Allocatelliglobosispora scoriae: one gene and its partner. The protein of the gene in region 2 interacts with the protein of the main gene of each other region in a pairwise test. Links are inferred from orthologs where the notes say so. Each region holds a gene or a part of one and is shown on either strand. Other genes may lie near its edges.

Evidence for each region.
Region 1: the proteins of thrS (region 2) and rplA interact in binary tests that used the Escherichia coli proteins (3 or more experiments, as listed by UniProt). The link is inferred for Allocatelliglobosispora scoriae from one-to-one orthologs.

What each region holds. Positions count from the first base shown.
Region 1 is NZ_JACHMN010000002.1:3,050,790-3,059,654, forward strand. What follows is about bases 1,172-3,885. They hold rplA (50S ribosomal protein L1), read right to left. Parts: upstream 3,030-3,885; coding sequence 2,313-3,029; downstream 1,172-2,312. Other genes in these bases: rplL (50S ribosomal protein L7/L12), read right to left, coding at 1,172-1,421; rplJ (50S ribosomal protein L10), read right to left, coding at 1,471-2,010; rplK (50S ribosomal protein L11), read right to left, coding at 3,118-3,552; nusG (transcription termination/antitermination protein NusG), read right to left, coding at 3,705-3,885. Outside these bases: F4553_RS19400 (mannosyltransferase family protein), read left to right, coding at 1-771; more of rplL, read right to left, coding at 1,032-1,171; more of nusG, read right to left, coding at 3,886-4,394; preprotein translocase subunit SecE, read right to left, coding at 4,419-4,835; F4553_RS19440 (MaoC/PaaZ C-terminal domain-containing protein), read right to left, coding at 5,163-5,561; F4553_RS19445 (FAS1-like dehydratase domain-containing protein), read right to left, coding at 5,561-6,025; rpmG (50S ribosomal protein L33), read right to left, coding at 6,108-6,275; F4553_RS19465 (putative bifunctional diguanylate cyclase/phosphodiesterase), read right to left, coding at 6,679-8,865. UniProt on the Escherichia coli protein: One of the primary rRNA binding proteins, it binds very close to the 3'-end of the 23S rRNA. Forms part of the L1 stalk. It is often not seen in high-resolution crystal structures, but can be seen in cryo_EM and 3D reconstruction models.
Region 2 is NZ_JACHMN010000003.1:1,173,317-1,183,782, forward strand. Bases 4,562-7,547 are described here. They hold thrS (threonine--tRNA ligase), read left to right. Parts: upstream 4,562-5,038; coding sequence 5,039-7,057; downstream 7,058-7,547. Other genes in these bases: F4553_RS31850 (serine hydrolase), read left to right, coding at 4,562-4,934; F4553_RS31860 (HIT family protein), read left to right, coding at 7,038-7,547. In the rest of the region: F4553_RS31820 (glycosyltransferase family 2 protein), read left to right, coding at 1-364; F4553_RS31825 (TIGR04282 family arsenosugar biosynthesis glycosyltransferase), read left to right, coding at 361-975; F4553_RS31830 (class I SAM-dependent methyltransferase), read left to right, coding at 972-1,616; F4553_RS31835 (molybdopterin-dependent oxidoreductase), read left to right, coding at 1,592-2,722; F4553_RS31840 (hypothetical protein), read left to right, coding at 2,719-3,168; F4553_RS31845 (S-methyl-5'-thioadenosine phosphorylase), read left to right, coding at 3,165-3,968; more of F4553_RS31850, read left to right, coding at 4,071-4,561; more of F4553_RS31860, read left to right, coding at 7,548-7,583; F4553_RS31865 (VOC family protein), read left to right, coding at 7,621-8,331; F4553_RS31870 (polysaccharide deacetylase family protein), read left to right, coding at 8,486-9,298; F4553_RS31875 (class I SAM-dependent methyltransferase), read left to right, coding at 9,519-10,286. UniProt on the Escherichia coli protein: Catalyzes the attachment of threonine to tRNA(Thr) in a two-step reaction: L-threonine is first activated by ATP to form Thr-AMP and then transferred to the acceptor end of tRNA(Thr). The rate-limiting step is amino acid activation in the presence of tRNA.

The DNA of each region.
Region 1 (8,865 bases), on a different replicon or contig from region 2:
GCGGTCTTCTACCTGATGGCCTTCCCGATGGCGTTCTTCCTGATCACGGGCTACAACGAGGCGCTCTTCCTGATGTTGAGCATCGCCGCCGTCTACGCCGCCCGTCGCGGCGCCTGGTGGGTGGCGGGTCTCGCCGGAGCCGCCGCGAGCGCCACCCGCATGTTCGGCATCCTGCTCCTGCTTCCGCTCACCCTCGAATATCTCAGGCAGCACCACTGGCAACTGAAAGGCCCCAACAGCCTCAAACCTGATGTACTGGCCCTGGCGCTGGTCCCGACAGGCCTGGCGGCCTACGCAGCCTTCTGCTGGCGCTCCTTCGGCGACCCGCTCGCCTTCTCCCACGCGCAGCGCTACTGGGACCGCACCTATGCCTGGCCCGGCCAGCCGATCCTCCAGGCCCTCGACAAACTCCAGCACTACCCCGCCCTCTCCAGGAACGGTGTCGGCACCATCCTCGACATAGCAGCGGTCCTGCTGGCAGCCCTGCTCATCACCTTCACCGCCGTCGGCCCCTGGCGCTTCCGCAGAGACCAACTGGCCCTCACCCTCTGGGCAGCCCTCCCCCTCCTCCTCATCCTCTCCACCTCCGTCGGTTTCGGCCGCCCCCTGATGTCCACCCCCCGCCTCTTCCTGGAACTGACCCCCGCCTTCCTGGTCCTGGCCCGCATGGGTAGGAACATCGCCATCGACCGTCTCTACCTCCTCACCGCCATAGCCCTCCAATCCACCTACTTACTGGCCTTCCTCACCAAGAAAGGCTTCGTCGCCTAGGACCGGCAGCCCTGGCGCCGCCGCATGCGCCGGCACCCGATAACCCCCATCAGGTCGACTCAACGAAAACGGGCCACCGTCGGGCGAAACAAACCCGACCCGGTGACCCACCCGGCTCTTGGGGCGGGGATCGACCCGCGCCGGGATCAAGCCTGACCGCCCAGAGCGGGTCGATCCCCGCCCCAAGAGCCCACGCACACGCGCACACAGCAAAGCGGCCGACCATCCGCAAGGACGATCGGCCGCTCAGACGAGCAGAATTACTTGAGCTTGACGGAAGCGCCCTCGGCCTCGAGCTTGGCCTTGGCCTTGTCAGCCGTCTCCTTGTTGACCTTCTCCAGGATCGCCTTCGGCGCGGCCTCGACCACGTCCTTGGCCTCCTTCAGGCCCAGGCCGGTGAGCTCACGCACGACCTTGATGACCTGGATCTTCTTGCCACCGTCCGACTCGAGGACGACGTCGAACTCGTCCTGCTCCTCGGGCTGGTCGGCGGCGGCAGCGCCACCGCCACCACCGGAGGCGGCGACGGCGACCGGCGCGGCGGCCTTGACGTCGAAGGTGGTCTCGAACTCCTTGACGAACTCAGAGAGCTCGATGAGGGTCATTTCCTTGAAAGCGTCGAGGAGGGCCTCGTTGCTCAGCTTCGCCATGTTAGGCGTCCTTTCCAGCTACTGAAAAATGATCGTGAACGACGCAGCGTCAGGCTGCGGCGTCCTCCTTCTCGCGCTTGTCCTGCAGTGCGGCGACCGTACGAACGGCCTGCGACAGCGGCGCCTGGAACAGGGCGGCAGCCTTGCTCAGGTTGGCCTTCATCGCGCCGGCCAGCTTGGCCAGCAGCACATCACGGGACTCAAGATCAGCGATCTTCGCAACTTCCGCCGCGGTGATCGCCTTGCCCTCGAAAACGCCGCCCTTGATGACGAGGAGCGGGTTGGCCTTCGCGAACTCGCGCAGGCTCTTCGCCGCCTCGACCGGGTCGCCGGAAACAAAGGCGAGCGCGGTAGGACCGGTGAACAGCTTGTCCAGGCCCTCGATGCCCGCGTCGGTGGCTGCACGCTTGGCAAGGGTGTTCTTCGCGACCGTGTAGGTCGTCTTGCCCAGGGTGCGCCGCAGCTCGGTGAGCTGCTTCACGGTGAGGCCACGGTATTCGGTCAGCAGGGTGGCCGGCGCGTTACGGAAATTCTCGGTGAGCTCCGCAACGGCAGTGGCCTTGTCCGACCGAATCGGCTTGTCCGCCATGTCCCTCCTCTCTCGATGCTCCGAGCTGATCGTCCCGGACCCGCAAACGAGAAACGCCCCGGCGCAGGGCGCACGGGGCTTCGGCGCACTGAAGCGCCGGTGGCTGACCGTTCATCCTGCGCGGGCCGCCCGCTCGTTGGCGGGGCCTTCGACCGCGCCGGAGCGCGGTGACCAGCGGTCTATGGGTGAAACTTCAGCAAACGATACGCAGGCCCGACCGGAAACACCAAATCGGGCGGGCCGGAAACGAGGAAGGGGTTGCCCACATCACGTGGGCAACCCCTGCACAGCTTGCGTATGGCTTACGCCTCCGCGGGAACCTCGTGGAAGTTGCGCGTCACGTTGGGGTCGACCGGGATGCCCGGGCCCATCGTCGTGGCGACGGTGACCTTCTTGAGGTACTTGCCCTTGGCCGCGGACGGCTTGGAGCGCAGGACCTCGTCGAGGACGGCGGCGTAGTTGTCGATGAGCTGCTCGGTGCTGAACGACGCCTTGCCGATGATCAGGTGCAGGTTGGAGTGCTTGTCCACCCGGAAGGTGATCTTGCCGCCCTTGATCTCGGTCACGGCCTTCGTCACGTCCATGGTGACGGTGCCGGTCTTGGGGTTCGGCATGAGACCGCGCGGGCCCAGGATCCGCGCGATCCGGCCGATCTTGGCCATCTGGTCCGGCGTCGCGATGGCGGCGTCGAACTCCAGCCAGCCCTCCTGAATCCGGGCGACGAGCTCGTCGGTGCCGACGACGTCCGCGCCGGCGGCCTGCGCCTCCGCGGCCTTCTCGCCGGCTGCGAAGACGATGACCCGAGCGGTCTTACCCGTACCGTGGGGCAGGTTGACCACGCCACGCACCATCTGGTCCGCCTTACGCGGGTCGACACCGAGGCGCATCGCGACCTCGACCGTGGCGTCGAACTTGGTGGTGGTGGTCTCCTTGGCCAGCTTGATGGCCTCGGCGGGAACGTAGAGGGAGTTGCGGTCGATCTTGGCCGCACTCGCCTTGTAAGCCTTGCTTAGCGACATCTTTCTCAAACTCCTGTGGTCGGTGTCGAACCGCGGTCCGCGGTTCTCCCACGTATCTCTGGTCGGGCGATTTCCTCAGGCGAGGAGATCAGTCGGTGATGGTGATGCCCATCGAGCGGGCGGTGCCCGCGATGATCTTCTCGGCCTGGTCCAGGTCGTTGGCGTTCAGGTCGGACATCTTCTTCTCAGCGATGTCACGGACCTGGGCGCGGGTGACCTTGCCGACCTTGTCCTTCTGCGGGACGCCGGAGCCCTTGGGCACACCCGCCGCCTTGATCAGCAGACGCGACGCGGGCGGCGTCTTCAGCACGAAGCTGAAGGTGCGGTCCTCGTAGACGCTGATCTGCGCGGGGACGATGTCGCCACGCTGGGCTTCGGTCTGGGCGTTGTACGCCTTGCAGAACTCCATGATGTTGACGCCGTGCTGACCGAGCGCGGGACCCACGGGCGGAGCCGGGGTGGCCTGGCCGGCCTTCAGCTGAAGCGTGAACGTCTTGACGAGTTTCTTCTTCTTCGGAGGCATGTCTCTTCCTGGGACTCTTGGTGTTTGCACCGATGACCGGCCTAGACAACCGCATGCACGGTCAGCACTCGGCAGAGGCCGGACGTTCCACCCTACCGCACGGCAAAGCCTCCCCATTCATCGAGGAGGCCCGGCCGTACGTGATGGGTAACTCAGATCTTGGAGACCTGGTTGAAGTTGAGCTCGACCGGCGTCTCACGACCGAAGATCGAGACCAGGACCTTGAGCTTCTGCTGGTCGGCGTTGATCTCGTTGATCGTGGCCTGTAGCGACGCGAAGGCGCCGTCGGTCACCGTCACCGAGTCGCCGACCTCGAAGTCGAGCACCTTGATCTCGGGCTTGGACTTCTTGCCGGCGTCGGTGGAGACCGCCGGGGCGAGCCACTTGAGCACCTCGTCGAGGCTGAGCGGCGCGGGGCGGTCGGCCCGATCGGTGGCGCCCACGAACCCGGTCACACCGGGGGTGTTGCGCACACACGAGTAGGACTCCGGCGTCAGGTCCATCCGAACCAGGATGTAGCCCGGGAAGACCTTGTTCGTGACCTGCTGGCGCTTGCCGTTCTTGATCTCGACCTCTTCGCGGGTCGGCACCTCGACCTGGAAGATGAACTCCTCCATGTCGAGGCTCGTGATCCGGGTCTCGAGGTTGGTCTTGACCTTGTTTTCGTAGCCCGCGTAAGAGTGGACGACATACCAGTCGCCCGGCGCGAAGCGCAGCTTCTGCCGCAGCTCGGCGACCGGGTCAAACGGAGCGTCCTCGTCGTCCACCACTGCGACGGACGACGTGGCAGTGGTGGCCTCGCCGGTCTCGTCGATCTGGGCGGTCTCGTCGTACTCAGGCACGCTCGCTCACTTCCGTCGAATATGTCAGCTGTTGCCGAAGACGAACAGCACGACCTTGGCAAATGCGACGTCGATGGTGCCGACGACCGTCAACATGATCGTCACGAACACCACCACCACCGCGGTGTAGGTCAGCAGGTCCTTGCGCGTCGGCCAGATGACCTTACGCAGCTCGCTGACGACCTCGAGGAGGAAGCGCCAGATGCGGCCAGGGATGCCGCCGATCCAGGCGAAGAAGCGAGTGATGACGTTGCCGTCAGAGCGCGATGCGCTCTTCTTCTCCTCGGCCTTCGGCCGCGCCTTGGTTGCTGCGGCGCTGCGGGACCGTCCTGCCGGCGCGTCGTCCTCGGCATCGGAGGCGTCATCGTCGATAGCGTCGTCGAACACGTCGTCAACGTGCTCCTCCGCGGCGTCCTCACCGCGTCGATTGCTCTCGGCCACTTCGCCCTACTTCCATATCGCGGGGGGTGTGAGCGTTGCTCTCGGTGCGCCCGTGAGGCGCACCTTTCTGCTACCACTCTGTCACGCTGCCCGGCCGTCCGACAGGGACAGCCGAAACCACCCGAGTCGGAAGGCCGAAGCCGCAGGGGCGACAGGACTCGAACCTGCAACCTGCGGTTTTGGAGACCGCTGCGCTACCAATTGCGCCACACCCCTGTGCGGGAAGGTCACCATTCAAGCCGCTTCAGCAGCTCGAACGGGTCACTCACCCCACGGCGGACCAGTGTACGGGTAGCTAGCCGCCGCGTCCAACCCGGTAGCCGCTTTCTATATCCGGACGGCCGCCTTCGCCTGAGCCAAGATCTTTTCACCCTGGCACGTGGCGGTCAGATCAAGCTTCGCCACCCCGTCGGCAACCTGCTTGACGACGGCGGTGAACTCGACCGCGGTGCCCTCCTCGGTGTCCGGAACCGGCACCGGACGGGTGAATCGGACGCCGAAATCGACCAGCGAATCCGACCTGCCCGCCCAAGCCGCCACAGCCCGCCCGGCGAGCGCCATCGTCAGCATCCCGTGCGCGATGACACCGGGCAGCCCGACGCCCTCAGCGGTCCGCTGGCTCCAGTGAATGGGGTTGAAGTCCCCGGAGGCACCCGCGTAGCGAATGAGATCCGCCCGGGTCACCTGGAAGACCTGAACCGGTAGCTTCTGGCCCACCTCGAACATCAGACCGCCCCTTCCTCGTGCGACTCACCGCGGATGACGAGCTTGGTCCAGACGCTGCCCACCGGCTCTCCGGCCGTGGTCACGATGTCGAACCGGCTGGTCAGGAAGTCATGGCCGCCACGGGACAGGATGTCCTCGATCGAGGCGTGCACGACCAGTTCGTCCCCCGCGACCACCGGGCGCACATAGGTGAAGCGCTGGTCCCCGTGAACCACCCGGCTGTAGTCGACGCCCAGGCCCGGGTCGACCACGATCTGGCGGTTCGCCGCCGTCGCGATGATCGTCAGGAACGTGGCCGGCGCCACGACGTCCGGATATCCCAGGGCCTTGGCTGCCTCGACGTCGTGATGGATCGGATCGGAGGCGCCGATCGCGTCCGCGAACTCCCGGATCTTCTCGCGGCCGACCTGATAAGCGGGGTGCGGCGGGTAAACCCGGCCGACAAACGACTGGTCCAACGGCATGGCGAGAACTTACCTGGTGCGGGAACGCCAAAAAGCGGTCACCCTGGTGGGTGACCGCTTTTTGATCAGAGCTGGACCGGGACTACCGGGTCTCGCGGTGCGCCTGGTGCTTGCCGCAACGCGGGCAGAACTTCTTCAGCTCGATGCGGTCCGGGTCGTTACGGCGGTTCTTACGCGTGATGTAGTTGCGCTCCTTGCACTCCACACACGCCATCGTGATCTTCGGACGTACGTCAGTCGCCTTAGCCACCGGAGTGCCTTCCTCGCATGCTCACCACTGCGGTCGCAGTGCTTACCAGTTCAGCGCACCAGCCTAATGACGGCGACACGCAAACGCAAAAACGCTGCTCGATCGCGATGCGAATCTCACAGTGTCTTGGTAGCGGTGGCCGGAATTGAACCGGCGACACAGCGATTATGAGCCGCTTGCTCTGCCATCTGAGCTACACCGCTTCGGCGGGCTCTCGCGAGCCCCGTCGGAGCCCCCTTACGGAATCGAACCGTAGACCTTCTCCTTACCATGGAGACGCTCTGCCGACTGAGCTAAGGGGGCGTGCGCTTCGCTTTCGCGCTGCGCGCCTCGGTAAGAGTACACGTTCACCCGGGCCGTGCGAAATCCGGATATGCCCGCGCGTCGTCCCGGCCCGAGTGGGTCAGCCGACCGCGCGCAACCTGCGCAATTCCCCGGTCGGGCTCGGCTCCGCGTCGGTACGCGCACCGAGCCACGCCTCCAGCCGCTCATAGGGCAGCGGGCGGCTGAAGAGGAACCCCTGACCGATGTCGCACCCGATGTCGGCGAGCAGGTCGAGGGTGAGCTCGCTCTCCACGCCCTCGGCCACGACGGCGAGCCCGAAGTGCCGGGAGATGTCGACCACGGCCCGCACGATCGCGAAATCGCCCGCGTCGGTCGCCATCCCCTGCACGAAGGTCCGGTCGACCTTCACCTCGTGCACCGGCAGCCGCCGCAGATAGGACAGCGACGAGTAGCCCGTGCCGAAGTCGTCCACGGAGAGCCGCACGCCCATCTCGTAGAGGCGGCGCAGCGTGGGCAGCGGCCGGTCCTCCTCGCCGACGAAGCCGTCCTCGGTGATCTCCAGCGTCAGCCGGTCCGGCGAGACGCCGTGCTCCTGGAGGAGCTCCTCCACCCGCAGCGGGAAGTCCGGATCCACCAGGGTGCGCGGGGAGAGGTTGACGGCCACGCCCAGCGGCCGGCCCGCGTCGACCCACTGCCGAGCACGCATGAGGCCCGCGGCGAGCACAGCCTCCGTCAGGCGGCCGAGCTGACCGGTGTGCTCCGCGACGGCGACGAAGTCCTCCGGGGCCACCGAGCCGTGCGTCGGGTGCTCCCAGCGGGCCAGGCACTCCACGCCGACGAGATGCCGGTCACGCAGGTCGACCTTGGGCTGGAAGTAGACCTCGAGATCGTTGTTGTCCAGGGCGCGGCGGAGGTCACCGGCGAGGCCTAGTCTGCGTACCGACCGGGATTCCATGCCGAGGCTGAAGAGCTGCACGCCTGACGCGCTGGACTTGGCCGCATAGGTCGCGAGCTCGGCGCGCTGCAGCAGCGTCGCGGGCTCCGTGCCGTGGTCGGGGTGGACCACGATGCCGACCGCGGTGTCGACGTCGAGCGTGAGGGTGCCGAAGGTGAGCGGTTTCTGCAGCTGGCGGCGCAGGGTCGTGGCGAGCGCCATCGCGGCCTCGGCGTTGGCGACCCGCATCGTGACGACGAACTCGTCACCACCGGAGCGGCCCACCAGCGCGGCGGAGGGCGCAGAACCCCGCAGTCGGCTCGCCACCTCGGCCAGCAGCCGGTCACCGGCCGCATATCCCAGCGAGTCGTTGACGTCGCGAAGCGAGTCGACATCGAAGAGCAGCACCGCGACCACCTCGCCGGGTGCGCGGACCTTGACCGACTCCTCCAGCGCGGCGGTGAGCCGGCGCCGGTTGGGCAGCGAAGTCAACGCATCGTGGTAGGCGTCGAAGCGCAACCGCTCGACGAGCCGCGAATTCTCGACCGCGACCGCGGCGTGGGCGGCGACCGCCTCGAGCAGCCGCACGTCGCCCGGTCCGAACCCGGTGAACTCACCCATCCGGCTGGAGACCTCCAGGCAGCCGATCACCGCCGAGCCTGCCTTGAGCGGGACCACGATCAGGTCCTTGACCCCGGACTCCCGCAGCTGGGCCAGCCGGTCGTCCTCGCCGAGCTTGGCGCCGATCGCGATCGTCTCGCCGCTCTCGATGGCGGCCTTGCGGATCGAGTCGGGTGTGGCGACCACGTCGAGCAGGCCCAACGCGTCGACGCGGGCCGTGAGCAGCACGTCCGGGAACCGGCCCTGCGCCGGCAGCCACAGCGTCGCCGTCTCCGCCGCGAGAACCGTGCGCACGCGGCTCAGCAGGACATCGGTGAGGGTCCCGTCGTGCGGGGTGTCGGCGATCGCCCGGGTGATGTCATAGATCTCGCTCAGCGTGCGGTGCTGCCGCAGGAACTGCGCGTAGGACCGGTAGGCGAGCGCGAACACCGCGACGACGAAGCCGAGCAGCAGGACCGCCCAGCCGCTCTGCTGGAGCACGATCAGGATGACCAGGCCGACCGTGATGTTGATCAGGGTGGCGATGACCGAGGGGATGGCCGTGGCGGCGATCTCCTGCGAGGTCATCCGTCCCTGGACGACGGCGATGACGGCGACGACCGCGGCCACGTTGATCGCGGCGCTCGTGAAGACCGCGGCGGCGAGGACCAGCCAGCTGCGCGGATCCTCGAGCTTCAAGGGCCCCAACGCGCTGACGACCAGGCAGGCGCAGGTCGTGCTCGCCGCGCTCTTGGCGATGTTGAAGACGCC
Region 2 (10,466 bases):
GGGTGACGTCGACCTGATGCTCGGCCGCCGCCGCCCGACCACCCGGGGCGCCTGGCCGCCGCACGCCCAGGCCGCCAACGCGCTGCTCTCCTGGCGCCTGCGCCGCACCCTCGGCATCGACATCCACGACCTCGGCCCGATGCGGGCAGTCCGCCGCCGCCCACTGCTCAACCTCTACCTGCGCGATCGGCGCTTCGGCTACCCGCTGGAGATGATCATCATGGCGGCGCGGGCGGGCTGGGACATCCGCGAGGTCGACGTGGACTACGCCCCGCGCGCCGCCGGAACGAAGTCCAAGGTCACCGGCACGGTGAAGGGGACCCTGCGGGCGGTCCGCGACATGAGCAAGGTGCTCGCCCGATGAGCGCCCGGATCCTGGTCCTCGCCAAGGAGCCGGTCCCGGGCCGGGTCAAGACCCGCCTCTGTCCACCCTGGACGCCGGAGCAGGCGGCCACCCTCGCCGCCGCGGCGCTCGCCGACACGATCGAGGCGGTCGACGCCACCCCGGCCGCCGACCGGGTGCTCGTCATCGACGGTGACTGGCCCGTCCCGGACGGCTGGCTCACCGTCCCGCAGTGCGCCGGCGGGCTCGACGAGCGCATCGCCGCCGCCTTCGCCGACACCCGCGAGCCGGGTACGCCGACGCTGCTCATCGGCATGGACACCCCGCAGGTCACGCCGGAGCTGCTGACGGCGGCCGTGGCGGGGCTCGACGGGTCGGACGCGATGCTCGGCCCGGCCGCCGACGGGGGGTGGTGGGCGCTGGCCCTGCGGGAACCCGGCGACGCGAGGCTGCTGGTGGGCGTACCCACCTCGGTTTCCGAGACCGGCGAGCTGACGCTGCGCGCGCTGCGCGCGGGCGGACTGAGCGTGGGTCTGCTGCCCGAACTGCTCGACGTGGACACCGCCGAGGACGCCCACGCCGTCGCCGGGCTGATCCCGGCGAGCAGGTTCGCGCAGGCGGTGGCCCGATGAAGGCCGCGATGGGCGTCTACGCCGCGGCGCTGCACCGGGCCGAGCGGGGCGTCGACTGCGCGCTGTGGCTCACCACCGCCGACGGCGTGCCGCTCAAGGAGATGGACCCCGCCGCGTGGTACGCCGAGCTCACCGACGGCGACATCACCGTGGTGACCCGCTGCGGCGGACCGACGATCGACATCGGCTGCGGGCCGGGCCGCCTCACCGCCGCCGTCTCCGACCTGGGCGTCGTGGCGCTCGGTATCGACATCAGCCCCGACGCGGTCCGCCTCGCCGAGGCCCGGGGCGCCTGGGCGCTGGAACGCTCGGTCTTCGATCCGCTGCCGGGGGAGGGCGACTGGGCGCACGCGCTGCTCATCGACGGCAACCTCGGCATCGGCGGCGACCCGCGCGGGCTGCTGCGCCGCTGCGCCCAGCTGCTGCGCCCGTCGGGAACGGTGCTCGTGGAGGTGGAACCCCCCGGTACGCCGACCTGGCACGGCAACGTGGCGATCAGCGACGCGTGGCGGACCAGCGAGGTCTTCGCCTGGTCGATCGTGGGCGTGGACCGCATCCCGGAGCTCGCCGCCGACGCGGGCCTGCGCGTCGCCGACATCTGGACCGAGGAGGGGCGATGGTTCTCAAGCCTGCAGAACTGAGCAGGGCCTTCACCTCCAGGCTGCGCTCGCCGAAGCTCACCAGCCAGCTCGGCCTCCTGCTCGGCCTCGCGATCGGGATCTGCCTCGGCACCGGCTATCTCAGCCACGCGATCCAGCATCCGCCGGAGTGGTTCTCCTGGCCGTCGCGGCCGGTCAACCTCTACCGGATCACGCAGGGCCTGCACGTCGCGACCGGGCTCGCCGCGATCCCGCTGCTCGCGGCGAAGCTGTGGTCGGTCTATCCGAAGCTGTTCCGCTTCCCGCCGTTCCGCAGCGTGGTGCACGCGATCGAGCGGCTCAGCCTGATCGTGCTGGTCGCGGGCGCGATCTTCCAGCTCACGACGGGCATCCTCAACATCGCCCGGTGGTACGACCCGATGGGCTTCTTCTTCACCGTCGCCCACTACTGGACCGCGTGGATCACCGTCGGTGCCCTGCTCGTCCACATCGGGGTGAAGCTGCCGATCATCCGGCGGGCGCTGGCCGCGACCCCCCGGCAGGCGCCGACGACCGGCCTGACCCGGCGCGGCCTGCTCGCCTCGGTCGGTGCGGCGGTCGGCGTCGTCACCCTCGCCACGGTCGGCCAGACCTTCCGCCCGCTCGCGGGCATCTCGCTGCTGGCACCGCGCGACCCGCGCGTGGGCCCGCAGGGCCTGCCGGTCAACACGTCCGCGCGGGTCGCCGGGGTCCAGGTCGACCCCAAGACCTACACCCTGGCGGTACGCGGACCGGCGCGCGAGCTGACCCTCACCCTCGACGACCTCACCGCGATGGCGCAGGCCGACGCGGAGCTGCCGATCACCTGCGTGGAGGGCTGGAGCGCCACCGCGCACTGGTCCGGGGTCCGCATCCGCGACCTGGTCCGCGCGGTCGGCGGCGACGACACCTCGCAGGTGACGGTGCGCTCGCTGCAGGAGATCGGCTTCTACACCTCGTCGATCGTGGCGCCGCCGCACGCCAAAGACCCGCTGACGCTGCTGGCGCTGCGGATCAACGGCGAGCCGCTGCACCCCGACCACGGCTTCCCGTGCCGGCTGATCGCCCCGAACCGGCCTGGCGTCATGCAGACCAAGTGGATCGCCTCGATCATCGTGGAGCAGCCGTGAAATGGATCCGAGGCCTCCTCGTCGTGGCCGGCGTCTGGATGGTGGTCCACGCCGTCCGGGGTGTCTACGCCGGGCTCGGCGGCCAGGACCTCTTCCATTACGTCCGGTATCTCCTCGGTGCGTGGCTCCTCAACGACCTGGTCCTCGTACCGATAGTCATCGGCCTGGGCTTCGTGGCGACGCGCTGGCTGCCACCGTGGGCCAAGCCCTACGCCCAGGGCGCCCTGCTCTGCGCCCTGTCCGTCGTCATCGTCGCCTATCCGCTGCTCACCGGGCACGGCAAGGCGTCGGACAACCCGTCGGCGCTGCCCCGCAACTACTGGGTCGGCCTGCTCGTCACGCTCGCCGCGATCGGCGCGGTCGCGACCGGACTCGCTCTCAGGGCCAACTCTTCAAGAGTTGGTGCTAAGAAGGCGGAGCCACCCCGATCCCTGGAGGACTCATGATCGCCCCCGACGTCGCCGTCATCGGCGGCAGCGGCTTCTACTCCCTGCTCGACGGTGCCGAGGAGGTCGTCGTCGAGACGCCCTTCGGCGCGCCGTCGGACGCCGTCACCGTCGGCACGGTCGGCGAGCGGCGGGTCGCCTTCCTGCCCCGGCACGGGCGGGACCACAGCGTGCCGCCGCACCGGATCAACTACCGGGCCAACCTGTGGGCGCTGCGCAGCCTCGGCTGCCGCCAGGTCCTCGCACCGTGCGCCGTCGGCGCGCTCGACCCCGCCCTGGTGCCGGGGACGATCGTCCTGCCCGACCAGGTGGTCGACCGCACCACCGGCCGCGAGCAGACCTTCTTCGACACCGGCGCGGTGCACGTACCCTTCGCCGACCCCTACTGCGCGACCGGCCGGGGCACGGTCGCGGCGGTGGCGTCCCGGTCGGACCGCCCGGCCGTGGAGCGGGGCACGATGGTGGTGATCCCCGGCCCCCGTTTCTCGTCCCGAGCCGAATCCCGCTGGTACGCCGCCCAGGGCTTCACGCTCGTCAACATGACCGGGCTGCCCGAGGCGGCGCTCGCCCGGGAGCTGGCCCTGTGCTACACGGCGATCGCCCTCGTCACCGACCTCGACGCCGGGATCGACGGCGGTCACGAGTCGGTGAGCCAGGCCGAGGTGTTCCGGGTCTTCGCCGAGAACACCGAGCGGCTGCGGGCGATGGTCCTCGACGTGGTGACGGAGTTGCCGACCGATCGGACGTGCGCCTGCGCCGACGCCCACGAGGGGATCACGCTGCCGTTTCCGCTGCCCTGAACCGCCCGGCGGGTCGGTTGTCGGGCGCGGCCGGTGTGATGATGGATACGTGGTGAGCAGGGCACCCAGGCGATCCCCAGATTTCCGGGGCACCTTTGGATCATGCAAAGGCGCATCCTGGTCGGCGTACCGTCGGCGATTTTGGCAGTGGCACTCGCCGGCGGCGTCGGACACGCCCTCGTGACGCGGACCGACGAGACCGGCGAGCTCAGCTCGGCGCCCGTGCGCGAGCGGGCCGCCGCCGTGACCCAGGAGAAGGCGCCCGAGGCGGAGGTGCCGAAGGCGCCGACCGTCGCCGTGGCGACGAAGGCCGACACCTGGTTCTCCTGGCAGCTCATCGACACCGCGACCGGGACGAGCTCCGGATCGGCGAACGCGGCCGACCAGACCAACAACACCGAGTCGATGATCAAGGCGTGGATCGGAACCGACTACATCGCCGCCGCCGACGCGCAGGGGCGCGCACTCACCGCCGAGGAGAAGGCGCTGATCACCAAGATGATCAGGTTCTCCGACGATGCCGCCGCACAGACCCTCTACCTGCGGCAGGGCGGCGACGAGGTGATCGAGCGGCTGATCAGCGAGGCGAAGCTCACCGGGACGACGGTCACCGAGAGCTGGTGGTCCAAGACGCAGATGACCGCGCTCGACGCGACCCGGATGATGACCTACATCCTGCAGCGGGCCGAGGCGTCCGCGCAGACGGCGTGGCTGGTGGGATTGATGCGCGATGTCGACCCGAGCAACGCGTTCGGCATCCCCGAGGTGCTCCCGGCGGCCGCGGACCCGGCGGTGAAGAACGGCTGGACCGCGCACGAGTCCACCGGCCTGTGGAACGTCAACAGCCTCGCCGCCTGGGACGGCAAGATCCTGGTGGTGATGACGCACTACCCGGTCGCCTACGGACAGGCCTACGGCGAGCAGCTCATCCGAGATGTCGCGTCCGACCTCCTGCCCTCGCTCTAGTGGCGGGCGCTCGGAGTGGGGGACGGGCGCGGCGATAGCATCGTCAACGCCGGACAAACCGAACTGAGGAGATCATCGTGAGTGCTGTGCCCGTACCCGCTGCTGTGGCCGACCCCGTCGTCGTCCCGGCCGGGACGACGGCCGCGGCCGCGGTGGCCGCCGCCGGATTGCCGACCAGCGGACCGAAGGCGATCGTCGTCGTCCGCGACGGCGAGGGCCGCCTGCGCGACCTCTCGTGGACACCCGACGCCGAGGCGTCCGTCGAGCCCGTCTCGATCGACTCGCCCGACGGCCTCGACGTGCTGCGCCACTCGACCGCGCACGTGCTGGCCCAGGCCGTGCAGGACATCTTCCCCGAGGCGAAGCTCGGCATCGGGCCGCCGATCGACAACGGCTTCTACTACGACTTCTCGGTCTCCCGGCCGTTCAACCCGGAGGACCTCGCGAAGCTCGAGTCCCGGATGCAGGAGATCATCAAGTCCGGGCAGACCTTCCACCGGCGGCGCTTCGACTCCCTCGACGAGGCGAAGGCCGAGCTGGCCGACGAGCCCTTCAAGCTGGAGCTCGTCGACATCAAGGGCGATGTCGACTCCGACGTGATGGAGGTCGGCGGCGGCGAGCTGACGATCTATGACAACCTCGACGCCAAGTCCGGCGAGCGCTGCTGGGGCGACCTGTGCCGCGGCCCGCACCTGCCGTCGACCCGCTTCATCGCCGCCTTCAAGCTGATGCGCTCGGCCGCCGCCTACTGGCGCGGTTCGGAGAAGAACCCGCAGCTCCAGCGCGTCTACGGCACCGCGTGGCCGAGCCGCGACCAGCTCAAGGCGCACCTGGCGATGCTGGAGGAGGCGGCCAAGCGCGACCACCGCAAGCTCGGCGCGGACCTCGACCTCTTCAGCTTCCCCGACGAGATCGGCTCCGGCCTCGCGGTCTTCCACCCCAAGGGCGGCATCATCCGCCGGGAGATGGAGGCATATTCGCGGCAGCGCCACGAGCAGGCCGGATACGAGTTCGTCAACACCCCGCACATCAGCAAGGCGCAGCTCTTCGAGACCTCGGGCCACCTGCCCTACTACGCCGACACGATGTTCCCGCCGATGCAGCTCGAGGGCGCGGACTATTACCTGAAGGCGATGAACTGCCCGATGCACAACCTGATCTTCAGGTCGCGCGGGCGGTCCTACCGCGAGCTGCCGCTGCGCATGTTCGAGTTCGGCACGGTCTACCGCTATGAGAAGTCCGGCGTCGTGCACGGCCTGACCCGGGTGCGCGGCCTGACCCAGGACGACTCGCACATCTACTGCACCAAGGAGCAGGCGCCCGGCGAGCTCAGCGCCCTGCTCGACTTCGTGCTCAACCTGCTCAAGGACTACGGCCTCAACGACTTCTACCTGGAGCTGTCGACCAGGGACGACTCGCCGAAGTTCATCGGCGCCGACGAGGACTGGGCCGAGGCGACCGAGGCGCTGCGTACCGCCGCCGAGGCCTCCGGTCTGGAGCTCGTCCCCGACCCGGGCGGCGCGGCGTTCTACGGCCCGAAGATCAGCGTGCAGGCGCGCGACGCGATCGGCCGCACCTGGCAGATGTCGACGATCCAGGTCGACTTCAACCAGCCGGCCCGGTTCGGGCTGGAGTACCAGGCAGCCGACGGTACGCGTCAGCAGCCGGTCATGATCCACCGTGCCCTGTTCGGGTCGATCGAGCGGTTCTTCGGCGTGCTCACCGAGCACTACGCCGGTGCGTTCCCGGCGTGGCTGGCACCCGTCCAGGTGGTCGGCATCCCGATCCGCTCCGACGAAGAGGCCGGACACCTCGCCCACCTCGCCGCGTTCGTCGCCCAGCTGCGCGAGCACGGCATCCGGGCCGAGGTCGACGCCTCCGACGAGCGGATGCAGAAGAAGATCCGCACCGCGCAGCAGCAGAAGATCCCGTTCATGGCGCTCGCCGGTGACCAGGATGTCGCCGACGGCACGGTCTCCTTCCGCTACCGCGACGGCTCGCAGCGCAACGGCGTCGCGATCGACGAGGCGGTGGCCCACGTCGTCGAGATCGTCCGGTCCCGCGTCAACGTCGGGCCGAGCGCACCCGCCGCGCCCGCCGCGGATGAGCCGGTCGCTTCGTGAGCGTGGCTTCGCGGGCGTGGACCTCGTGAGCGTCGGGGAGCCGGACGGGCTGGAACGGCTCTGGACACCCTGGCGGTTGTCCTATGTGGCTGGACCGGAGACGCCCGGCTGCCCCTTCTGCGCGGCACCGGGCAGTGACGAGCACGGGCTGATGGTGGCGAAGGGGGAGACCGTCTTCGCCATCCTCAACCGCTTCCCCTACAACCCCGGGCACCTGCTGATCTGCCCCTACCGGCACGTCGCCGACTACACCGAGATCACGGCGGCGGAGACGGCGGAGCTGGCGTCGTTCACCCAGACGGCGATGCGGGTGGTCCGGGCGGTCTCCAACGCGCACGGGTTCAACCTCGGGATCAACCAGGGCGGAGTCGCCGGGGCGGGGATCGCCGCGCACCTGCATCAGCACGTGGTGCCGCGCTGGGGCGGCGACGCCAACTTCCTGCCGGTGATCGGGCGGACGAAGGCGCTGCCGCAGCTGCTCACCGACACCCGTGACCTGCTCGCCGAGGCCTGGCACACCGCCTGACCGTCGGGTGTCGTACGGCTGGGGCAGGATCGGATCCATGATTGGTTCTCTCTACTCCACCGTGCTCGACTCGCCCGACATCAAGGGCTCGGCGGCGTTCTACGCCGAGCTGGCCGGGCTGTCCGAGCACTACGCGGACGACAACTGGGTCACCCTCCTCACCAAGGAGGGCTGGCGGGTGTGCTTCCAGCGCGCCGACGACCACGTGTCGCCACGGTGGCCGGACCCGGCCGCGCCGCAGCAGTTCCACCTCGACTTCCGCTTCCCCGACATGGCGGCGGGCGTCGAGCGCGCGATCGAGCTGGGCGCCACCCGGCTGCCCGGCGGCGGCGAGACCTGGACGGTCCTCGCGGACCCGGCGGGCCACCCGTTCTGCGTGTGCCAGGGCGAGCCCGGCAGCGAGATCCAGCTCGCCGACGTGGCGATCGACTGCCCGGATGCGGCCGCGCTGGCGGGCTTCTACTCGGAGCTGCTCGGCCTGCCCGTGACCTGGGAGGGTGAGGGCGGCGGTGCGATCGGTGCCGACGGCAAGCTCAGCGTGATCTTCCAGCAGGTCGAGACCTACAACCCGCCGCAGTGGCCCGACGCGGCCCACCCCCAGCAGTACCACCTCGATGTCAAGGTCACCGACATCGAGGAGGCGGAGCCGAAGGCGCTCGCGCTCGGCGCGACGAAGCTGCCGGGCGGTGGCGAGGACTTCCGGGTCTACGCCGACCCGGCCGGCCACCCGTTCTGCCTCATCTGGTGACCGCAGCCCGAGTCTGAAACGAGATCAATATCACCCGATCGGCTGGAAGGTGTACTTTCGGCCGATCGGGTAGGTGAGGATTCTCCTGAAGAACGATTCACATAGCGGCGGCGGATGTCACCGTTACGTGCGGAATCGGGGATCGGGGGATCGAATGGCTGTGTCGCGGCGTGGACTGCTGCTGGGCAGTGCGCTGACGGCGACGGGTGCCGCCGTGGGCGCGACCGCGCACCTCATCCCATCCCTGTTCGGTCCGGACCGGCTCCCGCTCGACGGCGGCTACGCCCCGGCGGGCAACGCCGACGACTGGACCCCGCGCGGGCAGATCCGCACCATCTGGCATGTGCCGACCGATCAGCCGCTCGTCGCGCTCACCTTCGACGACGGCCCGATGCCGGACTGGACGCCCCGGGTGCTCGACGCTCTCGACAAGGCCGACGCGCCCGCGACCTTCTTCATGGTCGGGCAGAACCTGCGCCGGCACGCCGACCTCGTCAAGGGCCGGCTCGGGCGCCACGAGGTCGGCAATCACACCTGGGAGCACAAGGACCTCGCCAAACGCGACGAGGCCTCCGTGCGCAACCAGCTCGTCCGCTGCCACGAGGCGATCCGCGAGGTCACCGGCCAGACCGCGACGCTGCTGCGGCCGCCGTGGGGCCACCTGGGCGGCTCGACGCTGACCGTCGCCGACACGATGGACTACGACGTGGTGATGTGGTCCTACCGGATGCCGGAGGACCGGTTCCGGACCAACCCGGCGGGCATCGTCGACGATGTGGCGGCCTGCGTGCGGCCCGGGACGATCATGCTGGCGCACGACACCGGGCCTGCCGACCGGCTCGTCACGATCGACAACCTGGGCGAGATCATCAAGGCCGTCAGGGGCAAGGGCATGCGGCTCGTCACGGTCTCCGAACTGCTCGCGGCGGGCACGACCGCCTCGCCGGGCAGCGGATCGAAGAAGTGACGCCGGCCGCTCCCGTGATCTTCGCCGGTGCCACGCGATCATGTTGATGGAATTCAATCTTCCGTCGCCACTTCGCCTCTGCTAACGTTCTGTCATCCATCGACGACGGTGCGCGTCGCGATGCGGGTGAGCAGCCCGCCGAGGAGGAGGTGATGTCCATGTCGGCCACCTCCGGCCAGGTGGGCGCCCCGGGACTCCCGCCGACCCCGCCCGCCCCCCGATGGGAGTAGCCGTCACGCTGCAGGCCACGGCCCTCGTCGCCGCCGCCTGCCGGGCCGAGGAGGCGAGCCAGCCCCTGCCGCGCCTGCACGACCCGTTCGCCGAGCTCTTCACCGCCGACCTCACCGGGTCGGCGCAGGCGCTGCTCGCCGCGGGGCGCGAGGAGGTCGTGCACCGCACGCTCGTCATCGACACGATCGTCAGCGATGAGGTACGCCGCACGCCCGGCCTCACCGTGGTGAACCTCGGTGCGGGGCTCTGCACCCGGCCCTACCGGCTGGACCTCTCCACGTGCCGGGAGGTGGTCGAGGTGGACGCCGCCGCGACCCTGAACCGCAAGGCGGCTGCCCTCGCCGAGCACGAGCCCACCTGCTCGGTGCGCCGCATCGACGCCGACATCCGCGACCTGCCCGACCTCGGCGTCACCGGCCCGATCCTCGTCGTCACCGAGGGCCTGCTCGTCTACCTCGACGCGGCCGAGCTGACCGCGCTCGCGGGGACCCTCGCCCGGCTGCCCGGCGTTCTCGGCTGGGTCGCCGACGTCGTCTCGGCCGACTCCGCGCAGGCGATGGGGGTGACGACCGGCCGGGTCGGTGCGGGGTTGACGATCACGGGCCTCGCCTCGCTGGACCCGATCGAGAGCGCCGGTTGGACGGTCACCGACCACCGGCTGCTGTCGTCGACCCGGTCCGCCGCCCATGCGCCACCGGCCGGGAGCGCTCCTGCCGCCCGCCGCGTCATCGACGGGGTCCTGCTCCTGCGCCCGTGACTCCGCTCGCTGGCCGGTCGAGCGCCGTTTTGTTCCGGGTGATCTCTCGCCGTGTGCGGAGATCTGCGTGCGGCGCCTCGCAGGTGGTCGAGCCATCGGCGCGTCCGGCATGGTGGAGTCATGTGTCGAACATATGTTCTATCTCCGGATGGTGCGCCGCTGTGCCCGGTCGAGGCGGGG